DNA from 2 places in the Paenibacillus sp. p3-SID867 genome. Region 2 is predicted to be linked to the other one. Evidence: predicted binding sites of a transcription regulator. Region 2 holds the regulator's gene; the other holds the start of a gene.
The links. Region 2 encodes CtsR, which represses protease genes until heat stress. Its sites were predicted from a motif close to ATGGTCAATAAAGGTCAAACA; they were not measured.
Positions count from the first base shown of each region.

Region 1: clpP (ATP-dependent Clp endopeptidase proteolytic subunit ClpP) is a predicted target of CtsR. The motif match lies at 3,180-3,200, and genes of this name have one in related genera.

Region 1 is NZ_JAMBDM010000015.1:63,254-74,543, forward strand. It holds gene M4D81_RS25930 (ABC transporter substrate-binding protein) at 1-270, shown strand, start outside; gene M4D81_RS25935 (hypothetical protein) at 502-672, shown strand; gene M4D81_RS25940 (PdaC/SigV domain-containing protein) at 893-1,966, shown strand; gene clpP (ATP-dependent Clp endopeptidase proteolytic subunit ClpP) at 2,508-3,104, opposite strand; tRNA gene M4D81_RS25950 (tRNA-Arg) at 3,267-3,341, opposite strand; gene M4D81_RS25955 (sugar-binding transcriptional regulator) at 3,602-4,645, shown strand; gene gap (type I glyceraldehyde-3-phosphate dehydrogenase) at 4,746-5,750, shown strand; gene M4D81_RS25965 (phosphoglycerate kinase) at 5,945-7,126, shown strand; gene tpiA (triose-phosphate isomerase) at 7,203-7,955, shown strand; gene gpmI (2,3-bisphosphoglycerate-independent phosphoglycerate mutase) at 7,956-9,500, shown strand; gene eno (phosphopyruvate hydratase) at 9,549-10,838, shown strand.
Region 2 is NZ_JAMBDM010000025.1:6,117-17,406, reverse strand. It holds gene disA (DNA integrity scanning diadenylate cyclase DisA) at 1-104, opposite strand, end outside; gene radA (DNA repair protein RadA) at 118-1,485, opposite strand; gene M4D81_RS30730 (hypothetical protein) at 1,675-1,845, opposite strand; gene clpC (ATP-dependent protease ATP-binding subunit ClpC) at 2,037-4,493, opposite strand; gene mcsB (protein-arginine kinase McsB) at 4,604-5,668, opposite strand; gene mcsA (protein-arginine kinase activator protein McsA) at 5,707-6,231, opposite strand; gene M4D81_RS30710 (CtsR family transcriptional regulator) at 6,256-6,717, opposite strand; gene M4D81_RS30705 (GntR family transcriptional regulator) at 7,077-7,793, opposite strand; gene M4D81_RS30700 (sugar kinase) at 7,801-8,817, opposite strand; gene dagF (2-dehydro-3-deoxy-phosphogluconate aldolase) at 8,810-9,565, opposite strand; gene M4D81_RS30690 (DgaE family pyridoxal phosphate-dependent ammonia lyase) at 9,567-10,670, opposite strand; gene M4D81_RS30685 (amidohydrolase/deacetylase family metallohydrolase) at 10,648-11,290, opposite strand, start outside.

The DNA of each region.
Region 1 (11,290 bases), on a different contig from region 2:
GCGATTCCTAAGGGTGCCAAGAATAAAGAGCTGGCCGAGAAATTCATCAATTTCATGATGGAGCCTGAGGTCAGCGCCAAAAACTATGAATTTATCGGATACAGCAATCCGAACACCAAAGCGATGGAATTCCATAGCGAGGAATACCGCGCCAATACGATGATCAACCTGACAGATGAAGAGCTGGGCCGTACCGAATGGCTGGATAATGTCGGTGACTCGCTCTCGATCTATGATCGTTTATGGACTGAACTGAAGAGCGGTCGTTAATTATAGGGCTTGCATTTTCATATTTTTGTAATAAAAAGAGTCTGTCCCATTGGGGGCAGGCTCTTTTTTGTTTGTAAAGAATAGGCCCTTAGTCCCGGAATAGGAAGAAATAGCCGATTTATATGAATCAAACCACAACTTCGTGGCCCGTTTCGTTGTTATATATAAAGGAGGACGCAAATAACTTAAACCAGGTTTCGATACGTTTAATCAGGAAAAGGAGAAAGCGGCTTGAGCGATGTGATGGGCTTGTTGGTTATTGCAGGAATCGTTGCCGTCGCAGCAGCGGTGTTGTTTCTGAACATCTTCAGGAAAAGCGCGCTGTATCTGCTGTTATTGAGTATTCACAGCCCTCGTTGCCATCGGTTTGATTCTTCTAGCTTACGTTGTTCAAGGCAGTGAATTGCTGCTGCTTGCGGGTACATGCGCTCTCTTGTTCGGTGTATTTCTAAGCGTAAAAGCATTCATGCAGAAGGATTAAACGAACGTATAGGTCCCGAGGCATGGAATCAAAATTGTCATTGACTTTGTTACCAATACATTGAAAGCTTTCCTTATAATGATTAAGGGTAATAGATTAACAACTAACGGAAACTTAATTTAACAAAGGTGGAATTCTGATATGAATCCTAAATTACGTGTATGTGCATCATTAATTGCAACTAGCGTCCTGCTTGGCGGTCTGGGTTTGAGCGGACAGGTCATCGATGCAAGCGCCGCTAAGGCACCCGTTTCCGCCAGCCAAAAATCGTCGAAGAATGAAGTCGTACTGAAATGGAATGGCAAGACCCTGTCACAGAAAGGTCTCGTGCTGCACGGGGTAACTTATGTGCCGGCAACCGCTTTGCGGGACGGCCTGGGAATGCCTCTTAAATATGATGCAAAAAAACGTACGTATACACTGGGCAACGGTTATAACAAACTGAGTGCCATCGTATATGATTCAACTGAAATCGGTATTCTGGTGAACGGTTCGTATGCCGGCGAGCCTGGGGGACAGATCATTAATGGTCGTCTGTATGTGCCATTCAAAACGGTCAGCGAATACATGGGTGTTCAGGGACAATGGAACTCTTCCGTGAAAACACTCAGCATGACGCAGAAGAAACAGAACGACATTACGATCAAATCGGCTACGCTGAAGAAAAAGATTCAGGGCGTGGATGCCGTTGTGAACTATCCTGTAATCAGTGGACTTGCAAATGCGGAGGCGCAAGCCGAGATCAATAAAGTACTGAAGGAAAATGCGTCCGGCGTAATCACCGGTGCCGAAGGGAATGCTGAGGAATTCCCGCCATCGGAATCCAGTTTCCCTTACGAGTTCAGTGGGGATTTCGTGGTCCATTATAACCAGAATGATATCCTGAGCATTACAGCATACGATTATTCCTACACGGGTGGCGCCCATGGCATGACCTTCCGTAAAAGCTTCACGTTCTCCTTGAAGGATGGCAAGCAGATGAAGCTGGGCGATTTCATCAACATGCAGGGCAAGAACAAACAGAAGCTGAACAACCTTGTGCTGAACAAGCTGAAAAAAGAAGGAGGCTACCTCGGCGGATTTGAAGGCGTGCCTGCCGATGCTGATTTTTATGTGAAGGATAATGCTGCGGTGCTGTACTTCCAGCTTTATGAGTACACCGCGTATGCCTATGGATTTCCGGAGTTTGAGTTGAAGCTGAAAGAGTGGAAGTAAGAGCATACGGTAGCGGTTTGTGTAAACTGCAATCATTTATTTTCATACTATAGCTTGTTAGAAACATGATGTTGTCCTAATGTAACACTGTACTGGAACGAGTTACGAAAATCCCTTGATCATTTGAGTGTGGAGCGTGTATTCTCCTTACCTGCGATCAGGGGGTTTTTCGTTTACCTAGAGGTTCGCATCCGTGCATTATTAGGCTTTACGCAATCCGATTGCCCGTGCAAAGGAACCCTGCCCGGGCTTTCCTCTATTCCCCTCCCCACAAGTTAGAGGCAGGCCTTTTAGGAGGGGGATGTCCTTTCCGTCTTTATGTATTATTGAAAAAAACGTACCGAAGTGAGGGTATCCTTGGAGGAGCAACGCGTTCGCCTTTGAAATCGGGAAACCTCCCTATCCATTCATTCAAGTTTCCCGATTTCAACAGCGACCGGAGGGGATATTCTCACTATTTAGTACTCAAAGTTTTCAATGATCCAGAGGATAAGAAAGGGCAGGCACCGGATAACGGCGCCTGCCCTTTACTTCATTTCTTTTATAAGCCTTGCGGTGGTGTATTCTCTAATACTTGATCAATCAGACCGTATTCTTTGGCTTCGTCAGCCGTCATGAAGTAGTCGCGATCGGTATCCTTCTCAATGCGCTCCAGCGGTTGGCCAGTGCGATCGGACAGGATGCGGTTCAGCTTGTCGCGCATTTTGAGGATGCGGCGAGCACGGATCTCAATATCCGTGGCTTGACCTTGTGCGCCGCCGAGCGGCTGGTGAATCATAATCTCGCTGTTAGGCAGACCGTAACGTTTGCCTTTAGCGCCTGCGTTGAGCAGGAATGCGCCCATGGAAGCAGCCATGCCGACACAGATCGTCGAAACGTCCGGCTTAATGAACTGCATCGTATCGAATATCGCCATACCTGCGGTAATGGAACCGCCAGGACTGTTGATGTAAAGATGAATATCCTTCTCAGGATCCTCAGCCGACAAGAACAGCATTTGGGCAATGATGGAATTGGCGACCACGTCATTTACGTCGGAGCCGAGGAAGATAATGCGGTCTTTCAGCAATCTGGAATAGATGTCGTACGCCCGCTCACCGCGGTTGCTTTGTTCAACGACCATAGGTATAAAACTCACGTGGAAAACCTCCTCTTAAGTACCTCATATAAATACTGTTACCGTATTACCCACATGATAAACAATTTAAATCAAAAAGTCAAAGATAGTCAAACTATTGGGTAAAAAAAAGAGCCGTCATGGGCGCTTTAGGGTAATCAGTATAGAGAATAAAAGTTATAATGGCGCGCCCGCGAGGAATCGAACCTCGATCTCAGGCTCCGGAGGCCTACGTCATATCCATTGGACCACGGGCGCAAAAAAAATTAGCAACGAAGTTGATTATACCGCATCTATTTAAAAAATACAATAGCAGACAAAACTTTGTTCCTATTATATAGACGAGCCAGTACTTGGCCATAATGTATAAGAATGCCCGGGGCAGAGAAATATACTTTCGGACACTTGCAACCGGCATAATTATTGGTTAGAATAAAGGTGGGACTTAAAAAGTTCAACTGGGACATTTTACGACCAGCTAGAGAAGAGCCGAGACGAAGTTTGCAGGAGTGGAATGCATGCGTAACCTATTAGAAATACAAGAGCAGCTTCTGCCGGATCTGATGGACACTCTTAAACGAAGGTATACCATCCTTCATCAGATCAAGTTGTCCGGAATTGTTGGCCGAAGAACATTGGCTTCATCACTCTCGATGACCGAGCGTGTTCTCAGAGCAGAGACTGATCTTCTGAAAGCGCAAGGGCTGATCGAGATTGAAACGCTTGGCATGCGCATCAGCAGCTCAGGGATATGCTTGCTGGAGGAACTGGAGCCGGTCATGAATGAGTTATTCGGACTGGTTGAACTGGAAGAGAAGATTCGTCAGGCTTACGGGCTTCGTAAAGTGGTCATTATTCCCGGTGACAGTGAGTCATCTCCGGAAGTCAAACGTGAGCTTGGCCGGGCCGGAGCAAGAACGCTGCTAAGTTTTGTCCAAGATGGAGATACGATTGCCGTAACCGGCGGCTCCACGCTCGCCGAAGTGGCCGAGCAGATGTCCTCTTTGCCAGGCGGCGAACCGCTGACAAGCACTTGGTTTGTGCCAGCGCGGGGCGGTCTTGGGGAGAGCGTGGAGATTCAAGCGAACACCATTGCTTCCAAGATGGCAAAGCGCGTTGGAGCTGAGTACCGATTGCTTCACGTACCGGATCTGCTAAGCGAGGATGCCTATCAGTCTCTGGTGCAGGATCAGCATATCCAGGAGATCGTGGATGTGATCAGGCGCTGCCGAGTCATTATTCACGGCATCGGAGATGCCATGGAGATGGCAAGAAGACGCAAGCTGGATGAAAACTCTATTCAGAACTTGCAGGCAGATGGCGCGATTGCGGAATCCTTCGGCTACTACTTCAGTGAAGATGGTGAAGTTGTCCACAAAATGCTTACTCTCGGGCTGCGGCTTGAGGATATTATGCGGACAGAGACGATCATCGGCATTGCTGGGGGTCAAGGCAAGGGTAAGGCGATTCACGCGGTGTTGAAATTCGGACATGAGGATATTCTCGTTACCGATGAAGCCGCGGCACTGGAAGTCGAGAAGGAGATTGACGCCGGGATTTGAACCCACGGGCGTGCACACTGATTTTTCCTTATTGTTGTCTTGATTGGCTTAACGGCCAATCTTGAATATATAAATTTTACAAATATGGAGGGAACTACTCATGGTTAAAGTAGGTATTAACGGTTTTGGACGTATTGGACGTAACGTGTTCCGCGCTGCGCTGAACAACAGCGAAGTTGAAATCGTGGCAATCAACGATTTGACGGACGTAAGCACGCTGGCACACCTTTTGAAATATGACACAACTCACGGAAGACTTAATGCAACGGTTGAAGCTAAAGAAGGCGCACTCGTTGTAAACGGCCGTGAAGTGAAAGTATTCGCTGAGCGTAACCCTGAAGCATTGCCTTGGGCTGAGCACGGCGTTGAAATCGTTGTAGAATCCACTGGTATTTTCACAGCGAAAGACAAAGCTTCCGCTCACTTGAAAGGCGGCGCTAAGAAAGTTATCATCTCCGCTCCAGCAACTGACGAAGATATCACCATCGTTATGGGCGTTAACGAAGACAAATACGATGCAGCTAACCATACTGTAATCTCCAATGCTTCTTGTACAACAAACTGCTTGGCTCCTTTCGCTAAAGTTCTTGACGAGAAATTCGGTATCGTTAAGGGTATGATGACTACGGTTCACTCCTACACGAATGACCAGCAAGTGCTTGATCTTCCGCACAAAGATCTGCGTCGTGCTCGTGCAGCTGCTGAAAACATCATTCCATCCACAACTGGTGCTGCTAAAGCGGTTAGCCTCGTTCTGCCACAATTGAAAGGCAAATTGAACGGTATGGCAATGCGTGTACCTACGAAGAACGTTTCTGTAACGGATCTCGTAGTTGAGCTGTCCCAGAATGTAACCCTTGAAGATGTTAACGGAGCTCTGAAAGCAGCTGCTGAAGGCCCGCTGAAAGGCATCTTGAACTACTCCGAAGAGCCGCTTGTATCCAGCGACTACAATGGCGACCCAGCTTCTTCCACTATCGATTCGCTCTCCACTATGGTAGTTGGCGACAACATGGTGAAAGTTGTTTCTTGGTATGACAACGAGTGGGGCTACTCCAACCGTGTCGTTGACCTCGCTGCTTACATCGCAAGCAAAGGTCTGTAATTGATCTAGCCATACAATCGAAGAGGAGTTCCGTTTCACGGGTCTCCTCTTTGGTTCATGGTTTTTCCTTGTTTTCATGCCAGAGCACTGGGAAGAATAGACAAGATCCGGGCGCTGGTTAGCGATAGAGAGAGAAACGAGAGCAACTGCATGCTGTCGGTGAGGAGAATAGTTTTCTTAGGAGGAACGTGGAGATGAACAAGAAAAGTGTACGTGATGTAGAAGTAAGCGGCAAACGGGTGTTTGTCCGCGTCGATTTCAATGTACCGCTCGAAGATGGTAAAATTACAGACGACACTCGTATTCGCGAGACTTTGCCGACCATTAAATATCTGGTAGAGCAAGGAGCGAAAGTCATCCTGGCCAGCCACATGGGTCGTCCAAAAGGAGAGGTCGTTGAATCTTTGCGCCTGACTCCGGCAAGTCAGCGTCTGTCCGAGCTGCTCGGCAAACCGGTAGCCAAAGCGGATGAAGCAGTAGGAGAAGCCGTTAAAGCTCAAGTCGAGAAGCTGCAAAACGGCGATGTGCTCGTGCTTGAAAATGTTCGTTTTTACGCTGGTGAAGAGAAGAACGATCCGGAACTTGCGAAGCAATTCGCCGAACTGGCCGATCTGTTCGTGAATGACGCGTTTGGTGCTGCTCACCGTGCGCACGCTTCGACAGAAGGTATCGCTCATCATCTTCCGGCTGTATCGGGATTGTTGATGGAGAAAGAGCTGTCCGTTCTTGGTAAAGCCCTTTCGAATCCGGACCGTCCTTTTACCGCCATCATCGGTGGATCGAAGGTTAAGGACAAAATCGACGTGATCGACAACCTGCTTACGCTTGCTGACAATGTCATCATCGGCGGTGGACTTGCTTACACGTTCTTCAAAGCTCAAGGCCATGAAATCGGCCAATCTCTGCTTGATAAAGAGAAGCTTGATGTTGCACTCGGTTTCATCGAGAAAGCTAAAGAGCTGGGCAAAAACTTCTACCTGCCGGAAGATATCGTCGTTACGGACGAGTTCAGCGCAGACGCGAATACCAAGGTCGTTGATATCGACGGCATTCCTGCCGATTGGGAAGGCGTTGACATCGGACCTAAGACTCGCGCCAAGTATGCAGAAGTGATCAAGAACTCCAAGCTTGTCGTGTGGAACGGTCCTATGGGCGTATTCGAAATCGCTCCGTTCAGCAACGGTACTCGTGAAGTGGCACAAGCTTGTGCGGATACGGAAGCTTACACGATTATCGGCGGCGGCGACTCGGCTGCAGCTGCAGAGAAATTCGGTCTTGCCGACAAGATGAATCACATCTCGACAGGCGGCGGTGCATCTCTTGAGTTCATGGAAGGCAAAGCACTTCCTGGTGTTGTGGCACTGAACGACAAATAGAAATAGGCACTATATTGGATAGCAAGTGGATGAAGTTTGGACCCCGATTCTTCGGGGGAATAAAGGAGTGAATCGTGTGAGAACACCTATCATAGCTGGTAACTGGAAAATGTTCAAAACCGTTCCGGAAGCAGCTTCATTTATTGAAGATGTGAAAGGCAAAGCGGAAGTAGAAGGCGTGGAAAGCGTGGTTTGCGCGCCATTTACCAATCTTCCTGCATTGGTTGAAGCGGTCAAGGGCACGAACATCAAAATCGGTGCACAAAATCTTCATTTTGAAGACAATGGCGCCTTTACGGGTGAAATCAGCGGTTTGATGCTGAAGGATCTGGGCGTGGACTATGTCATTATTGGACACTCCGAGCGCCGTCAGTATTTTGCTGAAACCGATGAGATCGTGAACAAGAAGGTACATGCGGCATTCCGTCATGGTCTTCTTCCGATCGTATGCGTCGGCGAGAAGCTGGAAGAACGCGAAGCCGGCCAAACCAAAGACGTGTGCAAAGTACAAACGGAAGCAGCGTTCGCAGGTGTTCCTGCTGATCAAGCGGTTCATGTCGTTATTGCATACGAGCCAATCTGGGCGATCGGAACGGGCAAATCCTCTACGGCAGAGGATGCGAACGAAGTTATCGCTTATATTCGTGAACTCGTTAAAGGCCTTTACGGCGAAACCGTTGCAGAGCAAGTTCGCATTCAATACGGCGGCAGCGTGAAGCCTGAAAATGTAGCGGAGTATATGGGACAAAGCGACATCGACGGCGCGCTCGTTGGTGGTGCAAGTCTACAACCGGCTTCCTACATCGCACTCGTTGAGGGGGCGAAGTAAATGTCTGCTCCAAAACCCGTAGCTCTGATTATCATGGACGGTTTCGGGCTTCGCAACACCGAGGTGGGCAATGCGGTCGCTCAAGCGAACAAGCCTAACTACGACCGGTATTTGAAGCAATACCCGAACACCACGTTGACTGCTTGCGGTGAAGCCGTAGGCTTGCCGGAAGGTCAAATGGGGAACTCCGAAGTGGGTCACTTGAACATCGGCGCAGGCCGGATCGTGTATCAGGACTTGACCCGCATCACGAAGTCGATTCGTGAAGGAGAATTCTTCGAGAACGAAACGCTGGTGGAAGCCGTTCGCGCTGCTAAGAACAACAACAAGAAGCTGCATCTGTACGGGCTGGTATCCGACGGCGGCGTTCACAGTCATATTGAGCATATGTTTGCCATGCTGGATCTTTGCAAGAAGGAAGATTTTCATGACGTATACATCCATGGCTTCATGGATGGACGCGACGTGGCACCGGACAGCGGCAAGCAGTTCGTTAAGGATCTGATTGCGAAGATCGAAGAAGTGGGCGTTGGACAAATCGCTACGCTTTCCGGTCGTTATTATGCGATGGACCGCGACAAGCGTTGGGATCGTGTCGAGAAGGCTTACCGTGCCATGGTGTATGGCGAAGGACCGAAATATACGGATCCGCTGAAAGCCATCATCGAATCTTACGAGAAATCGGTTTACGATGAATTCGTAGAACCGACCGTGATTGTGAATGGTGAAGGCGAGCCGGTTAGTCTGGTGGAGAGCGGAGATTCCGTTATCTTCCTGAACTACCGCCCTGACCGTGCGATTCAGCTGTCCCAGGTGTTTACGAATAATGATTTCCGTGGTTTTGAACGAGGACCGAAGTTCCCGCAAAACCTGCATTTTGTATGCTTGACGCTGTTCAGCGAGACGGTGGAAGGCTTTGTTGCCTACAAACCGAAGAATCTCGATAACACGCTCGGCGAAGTGCTGGTTCAGCACAACAAGAAACAGCTTCGGATTGCGGAAACCGAAAAGTACCCGCACGTGACATTCTTCTTCAGCGGTGGACGCGATGTTGAGCTTCCTGGTGAAACGCGCGTACTGATCAACTCGCCGAAAGTGGCGACCTACGATCTGAAACCGGAGATGAGCGCTTATGAAGTGGCGGATGCTTGCGTGAGAGAAATCGAAGCGGATAAGCACGATGCGATCATCTTGAACTTCGCCAACCCGGACATGGTAGGTCATTCCGGTATGCTGGAGCCGACGATTAAAGCCGTTGAGACTACGGATGAGTGTGTTGGCAAGGTTGTTGAGGCTGTTTTGGCAAAAGGCGGGGTAGTTCTGATTACCGCTGACCACGGGAACGCGGACATGGTATTTGACGAGAATGGACGTCCATTCACCGCACATACTACAAACCCGGTTCCGTTCATCGTAACGGATGAGAATGTAACGCTGCGTGAAGGCGGTATTCTTGCCGACATCGCGCCAACCATTCTCGACCTGATGGGTCTGCCGAAGCCGGATGAAATGACGGGAACTTCCATGATTGCAGCACGTAAATAAGTGGTTCATAATGGAACATAAACATAACATTAAAAGGAGACTATACACATGACTATTATTTCTGATGTATATGCACGCGAAGTCCTTGACTCCCGTGGCAATCCAACCGTAGAGGTTGAAGTATACCTGGAATCCGGTGCAATCGGTCGCGCGATCGTTCCATCCGGTGCTTCCACTGGCGTTCACGAAGCCGTTGAGCTCCGCGACGACGACAAATCCCGTTACCTGGGCAAAGGCGTTCTGAAAGCCGTTGAGAACGTGAACGAAATCATCGCGCCTGAAGTGATTGGCATGGACGCTCTGGACCAGCTTGGCATCGACAAACTGATGATCGCTTTGGACGGTACGCCGAACAAAGGCAAATTGGGTGCGAACGCAATTCTGGCCGTATCCATGGCTGTAGCTCGCGCTGCTGCTGATGCATTGGATCTTCCACTGTATGTTTACCTTGGCGGATTCAACGCAAAACAACTTCCAGTACCTATGATGAACATCGTTAACGGTGGCGCTCACGCGGACAACAACGTTGACGTTCAAGAATTCATGGTATTGCCTGTTGGCGCACCTAGCTTCAAAGAAGCGCTTCGCATGGGCGCGGAAATCTTCCACAACCTGAAATCCGTTCTGAAGGGCAAAGGCCTGAACACAGCGGTTGGTGACGAGGGCGGCTTCGCTCCTAACTTCACGTCTAACGAAGATGCACTGTCTTCCATCATCGAAGCGATCGAAAAAGCCGGCTACAAGCCAGGTGAAGATGTATTACTGGGTATGGACGTTGCTTCCACCGAGTTCTTCAAAGATGGCAAGTATGTTCTGGAAGGCGAAGGCAAATCCTTCACGCCGGCAGAATTCGTGGACTTGCTCGCTTCTTGGGTAGACAAATACCCAATCGTAACCATCGAAGACGGATGCTCCGAGGACGATTGGGAAGGTTGGAAATTGCTCACCGAGAAATTGGGTAACAAAATTCAACTCGTGGGTGACGACCTGTTCGTTACCAACACCGAGCGTCTGGAAAAAGGTATCAACGAAGGCATCGGTAACTCCATCCTGATCAAAGTAAACCAAATCGGTACATTGACTGAAACGTTCGATGCGATCGAAATGGCAAAACGCGCAGGATATACGGCTGTTATCTCCCACCGTTCCGGTGAGTCCGAGGACAGCACCATCGCTGATATCGCGGTGGCTACTAACGCAGGTCAGATCAAAACGGGTGCTCCTTCCCGTACGGACCGTGTGGCGAAATACAACCAATTGCTTCGCATCGAAGACCAATTGGGCGAGCTTGCTCAATACAACGGCTTGAAGTCGTTCTACAACTTGAAGCGCAAATAATTGAAATAAGAGAAAGCCCGGCTCCTGCTTTTGAGGGAGCTGGGCTTTTTTGCATTAATTTGAGGGGATGCAGGGTTGTGGGGCTGCACACTTTGTTATCATGCCGAGGGGCGGTACGTATATCGTCTCCGGTCGCTGTTAAAATCGGGAAGCTGGAATGAAATAAGCAGAAGAAGCTTCCCGATTTTAAAGGCGAACGCGTTGCTCCTCCACCGATATACGCACCTGGGCAGGGGAGGTGTGCAGCCTCTTGTGGGCATCTCATAGGAGCGCAAAGAAGAAAGCCCGCTCTGTGAAGTCACATGAGCCGAGCTTTTGGGCGTGGGAGGGGGAGAGAGTGAATGGCAGGACATGCTCAGCTATGCTCCGTTTGGATGAGGAAGGAATTCCATTTTTTATAATATACAGGCGTATTCTTCGGCCGTATAATGGATCCTAGTATGTTGAATCTA
Region 2 (11,290 bases):
GTCTTCGCCCGCAGCACGTTCTCCAGTCCGTCGCGAAACGGCGTTCCCGGTGCTACCAGCTTTAGCAAATCATTCATTTTGTCCAGTTGGCTCGTTTCTTTCACCTTCGTATGCCCCCTAATCTAACGCAACCGCTAATGCATCTGCAACGGTGTTTACTCCTATAATTTGTATTCCTTTCGGATGCTTCCATCCCTTCAAACTCTTCTCCGGCATGAGTACGCGCTTAAAACCCAGCTTCTCGGCTTCTCTTACCCTCTGCTCCGCTCTTGAAACGGCCCGAACCTCACCGGTCAAACCCACCTCGCCAAAAATAACGTCATACGGCTTGGTCGGAATGTCGCGGAAGCTGGACGCTATGCTGACCGCTATAGCCAGATCCACCGCAGGTTCGTCGAGCTTCACGCCGCCCGCTACGTTCAGATAGGCGTCTTGGGTTTGCAGGTACATACCCATCCGTTTCTCCAGCACGGCAATGATTAGATTCATGCGGTGGTGGTCCACCCCTGTGCCCATCCGGCGCGGTGACGGGAAGTGGGTGGTGGAGATGAGCGCCTGCAGCTCGACCAGAACCGGGCGAGTTCCCTCCATGCTTGCAACAACGGTTGAACCCGCTACACCTAAAGGCCGTTCAGATAAAAACAGTTCGGATGGATTCCCGACTTCCCGAAGTCCATCCTCACCCATCTCAAAAATGCCAATCTCATTCGTCGAACCGAAACGGTTCTTTACCGCACGAAGCAAACGGTAAGTATGGTGACGCTCTCCTTCAAAATAAAGCACACAGTCCACCATGTGCTCCAGCATCCTTGGGCCTGCAATAGCGCCTTCCTTGGTCACATGACCGACCAGGACGGTCGCTATGCCCTTCACCTTCGCCAATCGCATGAAGCGTGCCGTACACTCCCGTACCTGGGAAACGCTGCCCGGCGCACTGGTTACCTCCGGCAAATACACCGTCTGAATGGAATCAATGACAACAAAACCAGGCTTTACGTTCTCAATGGCTTCCTCAATCGATTCGAGATTGGTTTCACATAGGACATACAGCTCCGGGGACAGCGCCCCGAGCCGATCTGCACGCAGTTTGGTCTGGCGTACGGATTCCTCACCGGAAATGTACAGAACGCGAATACCGTTCTGGGCCAATCGATTGGAGGCTTGCAGCAGCAGCGTGGATTTGCCGATGCCGGGATCACCGCCGACTAACACAAGTGAACCTGGGACAAGCCCGCCTCCGAGCACACGGTTCAATTCCGCAATGCCCGTCTGGATTCTGGGTTCTTTACCGCTTTCTATATTTATGATCGAAAGGGGTTTTTCTTTACTATGAAAAAGAGGGGAATTCATCCCCTGCGTCTTGATTACCGTCTCGGTCTCCTCTACCATGGAATTCCATGATTGGCAGCCAGGACATTTTCCGAACCATTTGGGCGCTTCATAGCCGCACTCGGTACAGAAAAATTTCGTTTTAGTTTTTGCCATGTGAGTCTCCTTTATGTCGCACATCATTTGTCGGATTCCGTAAAACCCTGCAAAATCAGGCATTACTCAAAGTTTACCATTTCTTATAATTCAACGTAAAGGTTAATTGGAAACTTTACGCGGGATGAGAAGGATTTGTTTCAAATTTGAAGGATTGGGGGAAGATCCACATTATTTTGATGCAATTTATCAAACATAAGTACATGTAAACCATACGTGTCCGCTTCGCTGCCGGATCGTTCTTACGATCGCTGTTAAAACCAGGAAACTGGAATTGGAATCATGGTGGTTTCCCGGTTTTAAAGGCGAACGCTGTCGCTTCTTCAGAACGATTCCGTCCTCTCCGCTAGGTTGATACATGAGGATCTGTTCTCCTTATTCGCTAATCATCCCTATGCCTAATTAATTTACCGATTTAAACAGCATTGCTCATTTCATTTACATAACTTCTGAGCATCCAAGTTTCTGCCCCATACAAAACCTTCATCTTCCATTAATCTCAAAATCAAAAACCCCGCCGGATTTAAATCCAGCGGGGCGGGCATACCAACTTATTCAGTTTCGGCTGATGCGGCAGTGACGCTCTCGTTCTTGTGTACAACCAGCTCGCCGTTTGCTTCATCAATGGTGAGCGAATCACCCTTGGCCACAGTACCTTTCAGCAGCTCCTCCGAGAGACGATCCTCGATGTGCTTCTGGATAGCCCGGCGCAGCGGGCGGGCACCGAAGGCCGGATCATATCCTTCCTTCGCAATGAAGGCCTTCGCTTTGTCTGTGAGCTCGAAATGCACCTCGAATTCCTTCAGACGCTTGCGCAGTTCGTCGGACATCAATGTCACGATTTCGGCAATGTGTTTCTCTTCCAGAGAGTGGAATACGATGATCTCGTCAATCCGGTTCAAGAACTCCGGACGGAAGCTCTTCTTGAGCTCATCCATCACTTTGCCTTTCATGTTGTTATAATCGCGACCTGCATCCGTCACCGCAGTAAATCCTAGCGTAGAGTTTTTCTTGATCGCTTCCGCTCCCACGTTGGAGGTCAGGATGATCAGGGTGTTCCGGAAGTCCACCACGCGGCCCTTGGAATCGGTCAAGCGTCCATCTTCCAGCACTTGAAGCAGGATGTTGAATACCTCAGGATGCGCCTTCTCGATTTCGTCGAGCAGGACAACGGAATATGGCTTGCGGCGTACTTTCTCGGTCAGCTGACCGCCTTCCTCGTAACCTACATATCCCGGAGGCGCTCCGACGAGACGTGACGTGGAGTGCTTCTCCATGTACTCGGACATATCGATCCGCACAACCGCATTCTCATCTCCGAACATCGCTTCAGCAAGAGCGCGTGCCAGCTCAGTTTTACCTACCCCTGTAGGACCCAGGAAGATGAAGGAGCCCATTGGACGCTTCGGATCTTTCAAGCCTGCACGTGCACGGCGAACCGCACGGCTGACCGCTTTGACCGCTTCCTCTTGACCGATCACGCGGCTGTGGAGGATTTCTTCCAGATTCAGAAGACGCTCGGTCTCTTCTTCTTTCAGTTTATTTACAGGAATACCCGTCCAGTTGGCGACAACGTCGGCGATATCCTCCGGCGTTACCTCGGAATCGGTACGTCCTTGTTTTTCTTTCCATTGATTCTTCGTGATTTCTAGTTCTTCGCGCAGCTTCTGCTCCGTATCGCGCAGCGCTGCAGCCTTCTCGAATTCCTGGCTTTGGACAGCTGCGTCTTTCTCTTTGCGGATGTCCTCCAGATGCGCTTCCTGATCTTTCAGATTAGGCGGTATGGTATACGTATGAAGGCGAACTTTTGAACCAGCCTCGTCAATCAGATCAATCGCTTTATCCGGTAGGAAGCGGTCCGTAATGTAGCGGTCGGACAATTTCACAGCCTGCTCGATCGCTTCATCCGTAATTTTCACGCGGTGATGCGCTTCATAACGGTCACGCAGTCCATACAGAATCTGAATGGCTTCCTCAGGCGACGGTTGGTCCACCGTGATCGGTTGGAAACGACGCTCGAGGGCAGCATCTTTTTCAATATATTTGCGGTATTCGTCCAGTGTGGTTGCCCCGATGCACTGAAGTTCTCCGCGTGCCAATGATGGCTTAAGAATGTTGGAAGCGTCAATGGCGCCTTCTGCACCGCCTGCACCGATCAAGGTATGCAGCTCATCGATGAACAGAACGATGTTGCCCGCTTGACGAATCTCATCCATGATTTTTTTCAAGCGATCCTCAAACTCGCCTCGGTATTTGGTTCCAGCAACAACTGAGCCCATATCCAGCGTCATGACGCGTTTGTCACGCAGTGTCTCCGGAATTTCATTGTTAATGATGCGTTGTGCCAGGCCTTCTGCAATCGCCGTCTTACCTACCCCTGGTTCACCAATCAGCACCGGGTTGTTCTTCGTACGGCGGCTTAGTACCTGAATCACGCGCTCAATTTCTTTGCTGCGTCCAATGACCGGATCCAGGTTGCCTTCTTTGGCAATGGCGGTCAGATCGCGAGCGAGACTGTCCAGTGTAGGCGTGCTTACGTTTTGCGGCGTGCCATGATGGCTCGATACCGCTTCGCTGCTGCCGAGCAGCTGCAGCACTTGCTGGCGGGCTTTGTTCAGGCTAATGCCCAGGTTGTTCAGCACGCGTGCGGCAACCCCCTCACCTTCACGAATCAGCCCCAGCAGAATATGCTCCGTACCTACGTAGGTATGACCAAGCTTACGAGCTTCGTCCATGGAGAGCTCAATCACCTTTTTCGCTCTTGGCGTATAGGCAATGTTGGTAGGCTGCTCCTGTCCGCGTCCGATTAATGTTTCGACTTCATCCTGAATTTTCTCAAGACCAAGTCCAAGTCCGATCAGCGCTTTGGCTGCAATGCCGTCTCCTTCACGAATAAGTCCTAGCAGGATATGTTCTGTGCCGATATTGTTGTGCCCCAGTCGTACCGCTTCTTCCTGAGCCAATGCAAGCACCTTTTGTGCACGTTCCGTAAATCTGCCAAACATCATAGTATTGCACCTCCACGTTTCAATTAATATATTGAACCTCGCGGATTTCGGTGTATCGTCAGCAATGGGACGCTTAAACCGTCATCCAACTGTAAAACGAGTATAGATCCTTAATGGTTACCCAATGTTTCTCTGATGAGCTTAGCCCTGTACATGTCGCGTTCGGAAGGAGTCATGCCCTCTCCATAGGTCTTCTGCAGAAAGCCCGGCTGCGTCTTCACATTCAGTTCATTCATGACCGGGATTTCCGGACCTTCCAGAAGGCCGAGATCCACACCAAGCCGAACATCGGACAACCGCTGGGCCGCTTCCTTGGAATCCATCACCGCCGCATAGGACAGTATGCCATAGGAGCGCATAACCCGATCCGTAATCCGGAGCTTGGATTCACCCAAGAGCCGGGCTCTGGCATTCTTCTCATGCTCGATGATTTGCAGGGCGACGCTGTGCAGATTCTCAATGATCTCCGACTCGGTTTGACCGAGCGTGATCTGATTCGAGATTTGAAACAGGTTGCCTAATGCTTCGCTGCCTTCGCCGTAAATCCCTCTTACAGTTAAGCCTACCTGCGATACAGCCGAGAGAATCCGGTTAATCTGCTGTGTCATAACAAGAGCAGGCAGATGCATCATGACCGATGCGCGAAGGCCGGTTCCGACATTAGTCGGACAACTGGTAAGATAACCTCGCTTATCATCAAATGCATAATCGATCTCGGATTCAAAAACATCATCCAGCGCCGTGGCGCGTGCCCATGCCTCACGAACCTGAAATCCGGGATATAAACACTGTATGCGCAGGTGATCCTCTTCATTGATCATAATGCTGACGGATTCATCTTCCGTAAGGATGACTGCACCGTTTCGGGATTCATTCGCCAGATTGGGACTGATCAGATGCTTCTCAACAAGAACCTTCTTATCCAGCTCATCAATCTCACTTAATTTAATTACATGTAAATCCCCGAAATCCTGCAAATCGTCCTTATTCTTCAACACATTCGTCAGGCGCTCTAGCACTTCTCCTGACTGCTGATCCGTTGCCAGCAGCGGGAAAGGAAGATGCTGCAGATTGCGCGCCACCCTGACACGGGTGCTGATGACAATGTCGGAATCCTGACCGTTTCCGCGCATCCACTCGCTCAGCGCCGAATCGGTAAACCGGAGATTAGACATCACGCATTCCTCCTACTAAAGTGCAAAATCTTACAATCTTATCCCTGAGCCATATTCCGCTCCAGCTCACGAATTTGGTCCCGGATCTCGGCAGCCGATTCAAACTCCTCCTGCACGATCCGAATTTGAAGCTCCTTCTTAAGCTCATCAATTTGGCGTTTGATCTGAATCCGGCCACCGGTACGCTTCGGCACTTTACCGACATGGGATGTTCCCCCATGGACCCGCTTAAACAATGGATCCAATCGATCCGAAAAATATTTATAACACGAGCTGCAGCCGAACCGGCCAAGCTTGCTGAACTGGGAATACGTCATACCGCATTCTTCGCACTGCAGCGTCTGGGCCATTTTTGCGCCGGGGCTCTGGCCCTTGCCTGAAGGATCCAGATCCAGAAGACCTGACAACAAACTGTGTATAGAAAAACCATTCGACGTACCGGGGATCAATTCCCCTTTTTCGCGGGCACAGGTTTCACAAAAATGAAACTCCGTTTTCTCCCCGTTCACAATTTTGGTGAAATGAAGTGTCGCCGGCCGTTTACCGCATTCTTGGCATATCATAATCCGATGCCCCCTTACACAGACTCACTTACCTAATAAAGAAATAAGCATCGCCTTCATAATCCTTGCACGCAGCTCATCCCGATAAGGAAGCTTCACATTCAGGCACTCCCTTGAAACGGCGGCCCGCATCAGGCTGGCCTCCCGCTTCGTTAAAAAACGGGACTCCTCCAGCTGGTAAATCAATCCTTCAGCCACCGTCTGGTCAATCATGCTGCCAATGGTATGATGAAGATGCTGCTGGAGTGCAGTATGCTGGGGAAGCTCGATACGTTGGATGCGTATGTACCCGCCCCCGCCGCGCTTGCTCTCGACAAGAAAGCCCTTCTCCAGCGTAAACCGTGTACTGATCACGTAGTTAATCTGGGAAGGAACGCAAGAAAATTGCTCCGCCAGATCGTTGCGTTGAATTTCAACGGTACCCTCCGGACTTTCCTGCAGTATGCTCTTCAGGTATTGTTCGATAATATCAGAGATATTACGCATTGGTCTGTTCATCCTCCACTGTTTGAAACGTTAAGACGGATAGTGATCTTACACGTCCGCACAGAGCCTTGCTTATACGTTAATTTTAACCATAATCAAAACCAGCGAACCCTCTCGTTGACTTTGACTTTCTTTGACTTTGATCTCATTATAGCACATTTTTTCATTTTGCCAAGAGGTACTTCTCAATTTATCGCGCTTTGCCTTTATTCTTATTGTACCCAGTTCTTTGATCGCTTATAGCCTCTTCTTCAAGAACAATTCATACAAAGGGCAACAAAAAAGAAGCAGCCCCCATACCGGTGAAAACCGGTTACAAGACCACTTCTCCATATCATAATCCTATATCGTATCAAGCTTTAAGCGTCATAACTGATCAAGTAGTGCTGCAGCTCCGTATTGTAAAAACCGATGCTGTATTCAATGATGCTGCCTGTCCCGTCATAAGAGGTTCTGAGCCGCTTCAGTAACGGAGAGCCTACACTTACTTCAAGCAAGGAGGCAGTCTCTTCATTTGCCACGGTTGCCAGGAAACGGTCGCGGAAATTCTCCAGCGTAATTTGACTTTCCTCGATGCGGTCATAGAGAGACGGTAGTTCGGTGGAACCGAACTCTTCACCCATATCCACTTGGGATGACACGTAGTGAGTGTAGTAAATAAAAGGATTCCCGTCCAGTAAATACAATCGTTCAATAAGCAGGCACCGCTCCCCGAATTTTAAAAACAGTTCGCTGTCCGGCTCATTAAGCACCCATTCCGTCTTCAGGTGACGCTTCCGAATCTGGTGTCCTTCTTCGACCAGAATCTCGGTAAACAGCTTGCCTTTGGAAAGCTTGGAGAAGGAAGTATTCCGGGTCACAATCGTTCCTACCCCGCTCCGCTTCTCTACATACCCTTCCTGATACAACTCTTGGATCGCATTGCGGACCGTCATTTTGCTAACGTTAAATTCCTGCTCCAGCTGCGGCTCGGAAGGAATATGGGAGCCGAGTGGATATTCCCCATGCAGAATCCGATCTTTTATGATCTTCTTGATTTGCAAGTATAACGGACCGTTCTTCCGCGTGATCGACATGCTTCTCCTACCTTTCCACGTCAGACATATGATGACTCATTGCCTGAAGCACTTCGCGTTCGTTCGCCGTCGGCGTATCCCCTGTTACGGTATGGGCAAGCATCGCCGCAGCTGCGGCAAAATCAACCGTCCGATTCGGTTCATAACCCTCCGAGATCCCGTGGATCACCCCGCTGGCGTAAGCATCACCCGCGCCGATACGATCGTGAACGGAAAACGTCAACGTTTTGGAAAAATGAAACGCTCCATCCGTGTAGAGATAGCCTTGCAGGGAATGGGTGTTATCCCCGTTGATCTTGCGGTGGGTACCCGACGCAACCGTAATATTATACTTCGCTGCCACCTTCGGAATCAACTCCTGCAGCTGTTCGTTCCGATCCTCAAGGGTCGTCTCCATGCCAAGGATATAGATAGCATCCTTCTCATTCATAAAGGCGATATCCGCAAGTGACAGCATTTCCTCATAGTGCGGCTTGGCAAACGCATAGCGGTCTGTCCCCCATAAAGAGGGACGATAATTGCAATCGAACACAACGGTTCCCCCGTTAGCCTTAACTTCACGAGCCAGTGTCTTCATTTGACCTCGTACCGTGTCATTCATGGAAAGAGTTATGCCGCAAAAATGGATCATGTCTATCTTTTGGGCAATCGCACCGAAATCGTACATGGCATCCTCTGCCGTGTTAAAGCTGCTGCCCAGCCGGTCCGTATAGGTCACGCGTCCGGGTCTGACACCAAAGCCATTCTCCAGAAAGTACATGCCAACATATTTGCCTCCGCGGCTAATGAGCGAAGTATCAATGCCAAGCTTGCGCAGGTAGGAAACCGCCGCTTCGCCAAGCGGGTTATCCGGCAGCGTGCTGACCAGATAACCGTTATGACCGAACCTTGCCACAGCCGAGGCGATGTTTACCCCCGTGCCGGAAAAAGAGTAATTCAGATGGCTCTCTTGAGCCAAGGAAGCATATCCCGGTACTTGAAGACGCATCATCACTTCGCCATATGCGGCAATCGTCTTAGGCATATTGATCAACCAGCGCTTTTAGCTTGCGATGCAGCTCTTGAACATCGCTAATGATTGTATCTCCGCTTGCCGAGTCGATAATCGAGGAGTACACGTGCGGGATGACCTGCTGCACTCCCGCTTCGAATGCGATGCGCACGATGGCTTCAAAATTCTCTTTATCAATCCCCCCGGTTGGTTCAAGCGCGAATCCTTCCTCCGCACACGCCTTCGCTACCGCGCGGTACTCATCCTCCAGCTTCAAGCCCTGCATCGGGAAGTACTTCAGTGCGTTACCGCCCATATCGCGCACAAGCGCGATAGCCGCTTTTACAGGTACGATGGCTTTGTCCGATCCGGCAGCGCTCACCGGTCCGGTTGAGATATTCACGTAACCCACTTGACCCGAAGGGGACACGAGGCTGTTAATCCAGCTTTCTTTGCCATCCAGATTGGCACGTGTAGCACCGACTGCCGGGAACACCTGATTGATATGCGTGCCCGGATAGCTCTTCACTATCTCGGCAACCACCGCAGCTTGGCGGTTATCCCCGGCACCCAATCCAATCGATACCGCATCTTCGATAACGGACCCGTACTCCTTCATCGCAATAACGGCCTCTTGTGCGTTCGGGTAATTTTTGGACAATACGCCGACCAGCACATGCCCTTCCGAAGCTTCAAAAATTTCCTTCGCGTTCTGAATGCTGCCTGCAAGTACGTTCAATGCCGCGCGATTTCTGTAAAGACGTTTCTCCATATTTGCCATCTTAGTTTCCCCCTGCAATCTGCTGTATTCTCGTTATAATGACTTGCAAATCATCCCCGGAAAGCGAGCGAGGATCAATATCAAAATACCCCTGGCGAACGCCGTAATCCCTGGTGTATACAGCAATATCGCCTTCGCGAAGCTGATCGTTCATGGACTTGGCACTGACCCCGGCCGCATTTTCATCGACTTTCACGCGCCCCCGGAAGATCGCCCTTCCCGCTTCGTCCTGAACAATGGTTACCTCAATGCCCGGCAATTTCGATAAGGATTTCATTTCCTCCAGTGCCGCTTTCTCCTGCTCACTCTTATCTTCCTTCGCCATATACTCATCCAGCGCCTGAAGCAGTCCAAACGTCGTTTCCTTGCCTACCTTCATGCTGCGCCCAATACCATGAAGCTGCGCTTTTACCCACTCGACGTATTGACGTTTGCCGCCGACAATGCCGGAGGTCGGGCCTTCAATTGCCTTGGATCCGCTGTATATGGCCAGGTCCCCGTATTTCACATACTTCTGGATATCCTCTTCGGCAGCAGCATCGATAATCAGCGGAAGTCCGTGTGCCTGGGCCACTTCTGCCGCTTCTTCCACCGAAATCATATTTTTCTGTACGCAGTGATGGGATTTCACATACAAAATGGCGGCTGTACGCTCATTAATCGCTTCTGCGATATGCTCCTTGCGCCCTTCGTTGGCATACCCAACTTCAACGACCTTGCCGCCCCCGAGATAAACCATCGTTTCGACAGGTGCACCATACTGCACATTATGTCCCTTAAACATGATAATCTCGTTCTTCACGATTGGCTCCTGGTGCAGTCGGTCACTGCGTCTGCGCTTGCCTTCGGTAACGATTCCAGCCACGGAAAGCGCGATTCCGCTGGAAGCGGAATTGACAACGACCGCAGCCTCGGAACCAAGGATGCGCGCCATGTAATCCCCCGCCTTATCTACCAGATCCGCGATTTCCACGTAACTCTGCCCGCCGATCCGCATCGCTTCCATGACGGTATCCGTCGGCGCCGATACGCCAAGAATACTCATGCGCCCGCTGGCATTAACCACGCGTTTCAACCCGTATTTAGCATGTAATGAATGATCCATTGACTACCACTCCTCTGGCTTCGATATATCGATCAGCGATTCGGGTCTCCCCTTCGGAATCCGTTAAACTCATAGCGCCCTGCTGCAGGGCAAACAGCGTCAGGTGAGCGGCATCGCCGGCTTGAATTCGGCCAAGCTCCGGACGGCGCAACCATCCTGCTGCATGGTCCGTTACCGCTGAGACCACCTCCTGCAGGCTGTACCCCAAATACAGGAACTTCGTCATGACATTAGCCAGGCTGTAGACCGGGCCATGGATGCGATTCCCGCGATAAATATCGGTGCTGATCGTGTCCGGCTTAATCCCTTGGGCCTTGGCATACTCTGCCACCAAGAACGAGAAGCTTGCCGTTCCATGGCCCACGTCCAGATGAACGCCGCGAGCTATCGCTTCCACCAGGGCAGGGATCGGCTTCCCGTCCGAATCAAATAAATTGTTGGCTTTGCCGTTCAAATAATGAGTAATAATGTCGTCTTTCTGAAGCAGCTCCAATACTTCCTCAATCGGAGGTGGCCCTGACCCGATATGTACCATTAGCGGCAGTGACGTTTTCTCCGATAATTTTCTTGCGAGTCGAAGCGGTTCTACCCCATTGTCCCTGACGACGCTTTTGCTGATT